DNA from 2 places in the Streptomyces sp. NBC_00207 genome. Region 2 is predicted to be linked to the other one. Evidence: riboswitches for the same ligand, from Rfam matches in the RefSeq annotation. Region 2 holds a riboswitch; the other holds the start of a gene.
What was found. Region 2 has a riboswitch for cyclic di-AMP ahead of OG472_RS19270 (transglycosylase family protein). Riboswitches for the same ligand answer to the same signal wherever they lie in the genome.

Region 1 (4,193 bases), 3.5 Mb from region 2:
GCTTCGCCCCCCTCCTCCCCGACACGAAGATCGCCCTGGGTGACCTGGGCGCCCTGGAGCGGGAGCTCCGCAAGGGCGATGTCGCCGCCTTCGTCGTCGAGCCGATCCAGGGCAAGGGGGTCCTCGAGGCCCCGCCCGGATTCCTGCTCGCCGCGCAGGAACTGCTGCACCGGCACAAGGCGCTGCTGATCGCGGACGAGGTGCAGACCGGCCTCGGACGTACCGGGGACTTCTACGCGTACCAGCACGAGCCGGGCGTGGAGCCGGACCTGGTGTGCGTGGCCAAGGCGCTGTCCGGCGGCTACGTGCCGGTCGGCGCGACCCTGGGCAAGGACTGGATCTTCAAGAAGGTCTACTCGTCCATGGACCGGGTGCTCGTGCACTCCGCGAGCTTCGGGTCCAACGCGCAGGCGATGGCGGCCGGGCTGGCCGTGCTGTCGGTCATGGAGGACGAGGAGCTCGTCGCGCACGCCCGGGCCACGGGCGACCTGCTGCGCGGGCGGCTCGCGGCCATGGTGGACGAGTACGAGCTGCTGTACGAGGTGCGGGGGCGCGGGCTGATGATCGGCATCGAGTTCGGCCGGCCGTCCTCGCTGGGGCTGCGCAGCCGGTGGACGATGCTGCAGGCGGCCCGCAAGGGGCTCTTCGCCCAGATGGTCGTGGTGCCGCTGCTCCAGAAGCACCGGATCCTCACCCAGGTCTCCGGGGACCACCTGGAGGTCATCAAGCTCATCCCGCCGCTGGTCGTGGACGAGCGGGACGTCGACCGGTTCGTCGGCGCGTTCCGCGCGGTCATGGACGAGGCGCACGGCGGGTCCGGGCTGATGTGGGACTTCGGCAGGACGCTGGTGAAGCAGGCCGTCGCCCAGCGCTGACGGCCCGCTCCGGGTGATCTATTCCAGCAGCGAGTCGCGCAGCCGGCGGAGGGTCTCGGGCTTCAGCCCGAGGCCCTCCGCCAGGTAGGGGTCCACCCCGCCCCAGGTCTCGTCGATGGTCTCGAAGGCGGCGACCAGGTACTCGGCGCGGGCGTCGAAGAGCGGTGCGAGCAGCTCCATCACCTCGGGGGAGCGGGCCTCGTCGGACGCGCCGCTGCGGCGCACCCGGTAGCGGCGGTGCGGGGCGTTCGACTCCAGGTAGTCCGCCACGATCGCCTCGCGCTCGACGCCCAGCGCGAGCAGGGTCACGGCGATCGAGAGGCCGGCCCGGTCCTTGCCGGCCGCGCAGTGCAGGAGGGCGGGGACGCTGTCCTCGGCGAGCGCGTGCACGACCCGGCTGTGCTCGGCGGTGCGCTGCTCGATGATCCTGCGGTAGGAGTTCGTCATCCGGGCCGCTGCCTTGCCGTCGCCCAGGATCGCGCGGAGCTGGTCGAGGTCGCCGTCGCGCACCAGCCGCCAGAACTCCCGGCCGTCGGCCGGATCCGAGAGCGGGATGTTCACGTTCCGCACGCCGGGCAGTTCCACGTCCGGCCCCTCCAGCGCGTGGTCGGCGCCGTTGCGGAAGTCGAAGACGGTGTGGAGGCCGAGCGAGGCGAGGAATTCTGCATCGGTTTCGGTGGCATGTGCGAGATGTCCGCTTCGGAAGAGTCGTCCCGTCCTGACCCTTCGACCATCAGAAGTCGGCAATCCGCCGACATCACGGAAATTGCGCACTCCGGTCAGCTCCGGCTCCTGTATCTGCTGGGTCACGGGAATTCCTCCGCTTCATGGTGGGACGTCTGTCCGAATTGAGCCGTTTGGCGCCAACTTGCCATATCCGGAGGCGAGATCGGGCACGTCCCCGTGAGCCAGATCATACGGTGACCGTGAGTGCCTGATCGCGAATGCCGAATGGCCCCGTCGGAGCGGTTGTTGACGGCGGGTAATGGACGGAGGGTGACCGGAATTCCGTCGAATCCTGATCCCTGTGATTCCGTCAGGAAATTGGTGGCTTGTTCCCTGCTGGCGCAAGGGATTACCTTCGCGATCGATCCGGGTGGATCGCCGAATCCTGCCGCCGCCCGGAAACCGCACCCGACCATTCGTGCGGCAGGAGCGGGGGAACCAGGTAAGCCGCTGTTTCGGAGATCTTTTTGCCGGAACGGCTCGGGGTGAAGACGTACATGTGCCGTTCATGTGCGGCCGGGCATCTCCAGTCCGAACCCGACAGCTCACCTCGCAGGCGCCGGAGAGGAATTTCGCCATGCCTGCAAAGGGTAAGCACCGCCGTCCCAAGTCCCTTTCGATATCGCGCGGTTTCGCCGTCGCAGGCACCGGTGGCGCGGCCCTCGCGCTGCCGCTGATCGGCGCGGCCGGCGCCCACGCGGCCGGCGCCCCGGCCGCGGCGACCGCGGTGGCCCCCGCGGTGGCCCCGCAGCTCCCCGCCGCGCTGCAGGCCGCGCCCGCCGCCGTGCAGAGCGCGCCGAGCGTCTACACGGTCGTGCCGGGCGACTACCTCTCCAAGATCGCTGCCGAGCGCCACCTGTCCGGCGGCTGGCAGCAGCTGTACGCCGACAACCGCGAGGCGGTCGGCGCCAACCCGTCGCTGATCCACCCCGGCCTGAAGCTGAACCTCGGCGGTGCGGCCGAGGCGGCTCCGGTGGAATCCGCCCCCGAGGCCGAGATCGAGGCCGCCCCCGAGGCGGCTCCGGAGTCCGCCCCCGAGGCTGCTCCCGAGGCCGCGCCGAAGGCAGCCCCGAAGCCGGCCGCGAAGGCCCCCGCGCAGCAGGACTCCGCCGCCGAGGCTCCCGCCGCGCAGCAGTCGGCCTCCGGCTTCGTCGCCCCGGTCGGCGGCGGCATCTCCACCCAGTACAAGGTCGCGGGCGCCATGTGGTCCTCCGGCTACCACACCGGCGTCGACTTCATCGCGAGCTCCGGTACCACCGTCAGGGCCGTCGGCGCGGGCACGGTGGTCTCCTCCGGCTGGAGCGGCGCGTACGGCAACGAGGTCGTCATCCGGCACGCGGACGGCAAGTACTCCCAGTACGCCCACCTGTCCCAGCTGTCCGTTTCCTCCGGCCAGAGCGTCACCGCTGGCCAGACCCTCGGCCTCTCCGGCTCCACGGGCAACTCCACCGGCCCGCACCTCCACTTCGAGATCCGCACGGGCCCCTCGTACGGCTCCGACATCGACCCGCTGGCCTACCTCCGCTCCAAGGGCGTGAGCATCTGACGGCACCCGCCGTCGGAGCACGGACACGCGTGAGGCCGGGACCCGAGGGGGGTCCCGGCCTCACGTGTACTTATTCCTTATCCCCCACGTGGTAGAGATCACGGTCCGTCAACCCCTCATTACGTTGGCGTAGGTTGGTTACGGGAGTGAAGGATGGGTTCTCGTGGCAGCGACGACGACGAAACTCAAGACCATCGGCTCGTACGCGGCGATCGGGGACAGCTTCACCGAAGGCGTGGGGGACCCGGGACCCGGGGATTCGTATCTCGGCTGGGCGGACCGGCTCGCCGTACTCCTGGCCGATCAGCGCGAAGAGCACGACTTCCGTTATGCGAATCTGGCGGTGCGGGGGAAGCTCCTCGACCAGATCGTGGCCGACCAGCTTCCGAGGGCCAAGGCCCTCGCACCGGACCTGGTGACCTTCTGCGCGGGCGGCAACGACATCATCCGGCCGGGCACCGACCCGGACGACGTGGCGGAGCGGTTCGAGGCGGCCGTGGCCGACCTCGCCGGCGCGGTCGGCCAGGTCATGATCACGACCGGCTTCGACACCCGGGGCGTGCCGGTCCTCAAGCACCTCCGGGGCAAGGTGGCGACGTACAGCGCGCACGTGCGCGCCATCGCCGACCGCTACGACTGCCCGGTGCTCGACCTCTGGTCGCTCAAGTCCGTGCAGGACCGGCGGGCCTGGGACGCGGACCGGCTGCACCTCTCGCCCGAGGGGCACACGCGGGTCGCGCTGCGGGCGGCGCAGGTGCTCGGGCTGGACGTGCCGACCGATCCCGACCAGCCGTGGCCGCCCCAGCGGCCGCGCGGCTCGGTGGACGTGACCCGCGACAACATCCAGTGGGCGCGCGACCACCTCGTGCCGTGGATCGGCCGGCGGCTGCGAGGGGAGTCCTCCGGGGACCACGTCGAGGCGAAGCGGCCCGACCTGCTGCCGCTGTAGACGCACGGACCCGGGGGCGGCGGGGACACCGGAGCCCAGGGCGGGGACGCAGGGGGGCACGGGGCCCCGGGGGCGCACGGGGGACGGGGCACGGAAG
Region 2 (4,193 bases):
AGCGGATCGAGGCCGGGGATCCGGTCCTGGTCGTCCTCGCGGCCGCCGACCGCGATCCCGAGCGGTTCGCGGAACCGGATACCCTCGACCTCTCCCGGACCGACAACCAGCACCTCGGGTACGGGCACGGCATCCACTACTGCCTGGGCGCTCCGCTCGCGCGACTCGAGGGACAGACGGCACTCGCGACCCTGCTGACGCGTCTGCCCGATCTGGAACTCGCTGTTCCGCCCCAAGACCTGCGCTGGCGTGGGGGGTTGATCATGCGAGGGCTACGTACTCTTCCCGTTCGCTTCGCGGCTCAAAACACTTGTGCGACTTCTGATGAAAAGTCAGATCCCGCTTGAACTTGTGACAATCGTTCGAAGGCCGCTAGGTTCTGCCGTTACCTTGTTGTTATGCGAAAGGTGCACGCCTCATGCGTTCCGGGAACGGCCGCCACAGACGCCCCCGTCAGGTCCCCGCGCTGGTAGTCACAGCCGGAGTCACTGGCTCCGCGCTGGCTCTGCCGCTGCTAGCCGCCACCAATGCCACCGCTGCCGACACCGCGACCTGGGACAAGGTCGCCGAGTGCGAGAGCGGCGGCTCGTGGAGCGCCAACTCCGGCACCGGCGCGTACGGCGGGCTGCAGTTCACCCAGGAGGAGTGGCAGAACGCCGGCGGACTCGACTTCGCAGAGCGGGCCGACCTCGCGAGCCGGTCCCAGCAGATCGCCGTGGGCGAGCGGGTGCTGGCCTCGCAGGGGCCGCAGGCGTGGCCGCTGTGCGCCACCTCGGCCGGTCTGGAGCAGCAGGGCCCCGCCGCCAAGGTGGACCCCGGTCTGCCCGGCACCTCCAGCCCGATCGCCCCCTCGCCGTCCCGCCCGGACGACTCGGTGCCGTCCACCACCGGCGGCGAGCCGGCCAAGGACTTCGGCGCCCCGACCCACGCGGCGCCCAGCCCGACCGGCAGCCCCTTCCTCATCCCCGAGGCGCCCTCCGTCGGACTGCCCGTCATGCCGGCGCCGGACGCCCCGACGACGCCTCCCGTCGACCCGTCCCAGCCGGTGCTCCCGGGCACCCCCGGCACCACGCCGCTGCCCCCCGTCGACCCGACGGCTCCGACCCTCCCGGTGGACCCCTCGTCGCCCACCACCCCGCCCGCCACCCCGGTGGACCCGGCCTCCCCGACCGCTCCGGCGACCCCGGGCGCCACTCCGGAAGGCACTCCGGGCGAAGGCAACGGCAAGCACCGCGGTGCGCCCGCGGCCGAGGCCCCGGTCCCGTCCGGCGCCGCGGCGGCACCCGTGTACACGGTGCAGGAGGGCGACAGCCTGGCGACCATCGCGGTTGCCAAGGGAGTCAAGGGCGGCTGGAACGGCCTCTACGAGGCCAACGAGCAGGTCATCGGCGAGGACGCCAACCTGATCAAGCCCGGACAGAACCTGGATCTAACCACGTAATAAGGACACTTCGGGCAAGCGGAAAGACCTGATTGTCGGTTATCTGTAAGTGAGACATGCGTCTCTTCCGGTCAACTGGCGTGTCCCGCCTCGGGGCTTCCGCAAACCCCGCCCTCACCTGCGCAAACGCCCCTGAGGAGAGCGCAAGTAGGGGCCCCCTCTCCCCGATGTTCCTCGTTGAACATCGGGGAGAGACCTGTCTACCTTCTGAATCGCCCGCCACCGCGGGCTCCTTCGACCGCATCGCCGAATCCTGCCGGCGGACGGGGGGAACAGTCGTCGCGTCAAGCGCCGAAGGCAGGAGCGGGGGAACCAAGGTAGGTGCCGGGAGCGGCCGTTGAGAGACGGTCACGCCACCGGCTAGGGGTTAAGACGTGCGCTAGGTCGCACGGCCGGGCAACTCACTCGCCCGAACCCGACAGCTCACCTCGTAGGCGTCGGTGAGGAGAAAATCCATGCTGCTTTCCGGCAAGGGCAAGCACCGTCGCGGCTCCAAGGCCGTCCGCATCGTCACGCTCGCCGGTGTCGCCGGTGTGGCCGTCGCCGCCCCCCTGATGGCCGCGGGCTCCGCCAGCGCCGCCACCGCGTCCGAGTGGGACAAGGTCGCGCAGTGCGAGTCCGGTGGCAACTGGTCCATCAACACGGGCAACGGCTACTACGGCGGCCTGCAGTTCTCGTCCTCCACGTGGGCCGCGTACGGCGGCAAGTCGTACGCCGCGCAGGCCAACCAGGCCTCGAAGTCCCAGCAGATAGCCATCGCCGAGAAGGTCCTCAAGGGCCAGGGCAAGGGCGCCTGGCCGAGCTGCGGCAAGGGTCTGTCGAACTCCTCCTACACCGGTGGCGGCACGGAGAGCTCGACGCAGAACAAGCCGAAGGCCGACTCGAAGAAGACCGAGCAGAAGGTCGCCCCCAAGGCCGCGCCGAAGAAGGAGACCAAGCGCTCCGAGGCCCCGACCACCCGCTCCGAGCGCCCCGCCGCCCCCGAGGCCCCGAAGACCGGCAACGGCTCCTACGAGGTCAAGCCCGGCGACACCCTGGGCACCATCGCCGAGGCCAACGGCGTCAAGGGCGGCTGGGAGAAGCTCTTCGAGCTGAACAAGGACATCGTCTCGGACGCCGACCTGATCTTCCCGGGTCAGAAGCTGAAGCTCAGCTGAACACTGCGGCAATAGCCGCAGGAGCGTACGCAACGCACAGCACCACCCCCGCCCGGCGCGTCTCCCCCACGCGCCGGGCGGCGGTGTGCGTACCGGGTGCCGGGGCGATATCCGGAGACCTATGTCCCGGAAGAGGGGTATTCGGTCCCTTTTTCGTCCCAGGGGTCGGGCGGTCGGGCGGTCGAGTGCTCCGGGCCGGTTAGGCTCTAAGCGGCAAGGCCGTCCCACGGCCTGACATGCCACCGCACACCCAGCGTCACATCCCAGAAGGAGATGCTCGTGCCGTCCATCGACGTCGTCGTAGCCCGGGAAATCCTGGACTCCCGAGGCAACCCCACGGTCGAGGTCGAGGTGGGCCTCGACGATGGCAGCACCGGCCGTGCTGCAGTTCCGTCCGGCGCCTCCACCGGTGCATTCGAGGCCATCGAGCTCCGTGACGGTGACCCCAACCGTTACTTCGGCAAGGGTGTCGAGAAGGCCGTCCTCGCCGTCATCGAGCAGATCGGCCCGGAGCTCGTCGGCTACGACGCCACCGAGCAGCGCCTGATCGACCAGGCCATGTTCGACCTGGATGCCACCGACAACAAGGGCTCGCTCGGCGCCAACGCCATCCTCGGCGTCTCCCTCGCCGTCGCGCACGCCGCGTCCGAGGCCTCGGACCTTCCGCTCTTCCGTTACCTCGGCGGTCCGAACGCGCACCTGCTGCCCGTTCCGATGATGAACATCCTCAACGGTGGGTCGCACGCCGACTCCAACGTGGACATCCAGGAGTTCATGATCGCCCCCATCGGCGCGGAGTCCTTCTCCGAGGCGCTGCGTTGGGGTGCCGAGGTCTACCACACCCTCAAGAAGGTCCTGCACACCAAGGGTCTCTCCACCGGCCTGGGCGACGAGGGCGGCTTCGCCCCGAACCTGGAGTCCAACCGCGCCGCGCTCGACCTCATCATCGAGGCCATCAAGCAGGCCGGCTACACCCCGGGCACGGACATCGCGCTCGCGCTCGACGTCGCCGCGTCCGAGTTCTACAAGGACGGCCAGTACGAGTTCGAGGGCAAGTCCCGCTCGGCCGCCGAGATGACGGACTACTACGCCGAGCTCGTCGAGGCGTACCCGCTCGTCTCCATCGAGGACCCGCTGTTCGAGGACGACTGGGACGGCTGGAAGACCATCACCGACCGCCTCGGCGCCAAGGTCCAGATCGTCGGTGACGACCTGTTCGTCACCAACCCGGAGCGTCTGGCCCGCGGTATCGAGGAGGGCTCCGCGAACGCCCTGCTCGTCAAGGTGAACCAGATCGGCTCGCTGACCGAGACCCTGGACGCCGTCGAGATGGCCCAGCGCAACGGCTTCAAGTGCATGATGTCCCACCGCTCCGGTGAGACCGAGGACGTCACCATCGCCGACCTCGCCGTCGCCGTGAACTGCGGTCAGATCAAGACCGGCGCCCCGGCCCGCTCGGACCGCGTCGCCAAGTACAACCAGCTGCTGCGCATCGAGGAGATCCTCGACGACGCCGCGGTGTACGCGGGCCGCAGCGCCTTCCCGCGCTTCAAGGGCTAATCACCCCCCTGAGGGGCTGGCCTCCGTACGTCCCC

Region 1: linked by a shared signal. The riboswitch ahead of OG472_RS35205 (peptidoglycan DD-metalloendopeptidase family protein) and the one ahead of OG472_RS19270 (transglycosylase family protein) in region 2 are both predicted to bind cyclic di-AMP.

Annotation. Positions count from the first base shown of each region.
Region 1 covers NZ_CP130715.1:7,576,648-7,580,840, forward strand. The annotation lists gene OG472_RS35195 (aspartate aminotransferase family protein) at 1-875, shown strand, start outside; gene OG472_RS35200 (tyrosine-protein phosphatase) at 894-1,685, opposite strand; cyclic di-AMP (ydaO/yuaA leader) riboswitch at 1,968-2,173, shown strand; gene OG472_RS35205 (peptidoglycan DD-metalloendopeptidase family protein) at 2,179-3,147, shown strand; gene OG472_RS35210 (SGNH/GDSL hydrolase family protein) at 3,311-4,096, shown strand.
Region 2 covers NZ_CP130715.1:4,057,511-4,061,703, reverse strand. The annotation lists gene OG472_RS19280 (cytochrome P450) at 1-347, shown strand, start outside; gene OG472_RS19275 (transglycosylase family protein) at 419-1,441, shown strand; cyclic di-AMP (ydaO/yuaA leader) riboswitch at 1,721-1,893, shown strand; gene OG472_RS19270 (transglycosylase family protein) at 1,897-2,598, shown strand; gene eno (phosphopyruvate hydratase) at 2,878-4,158, shown strand.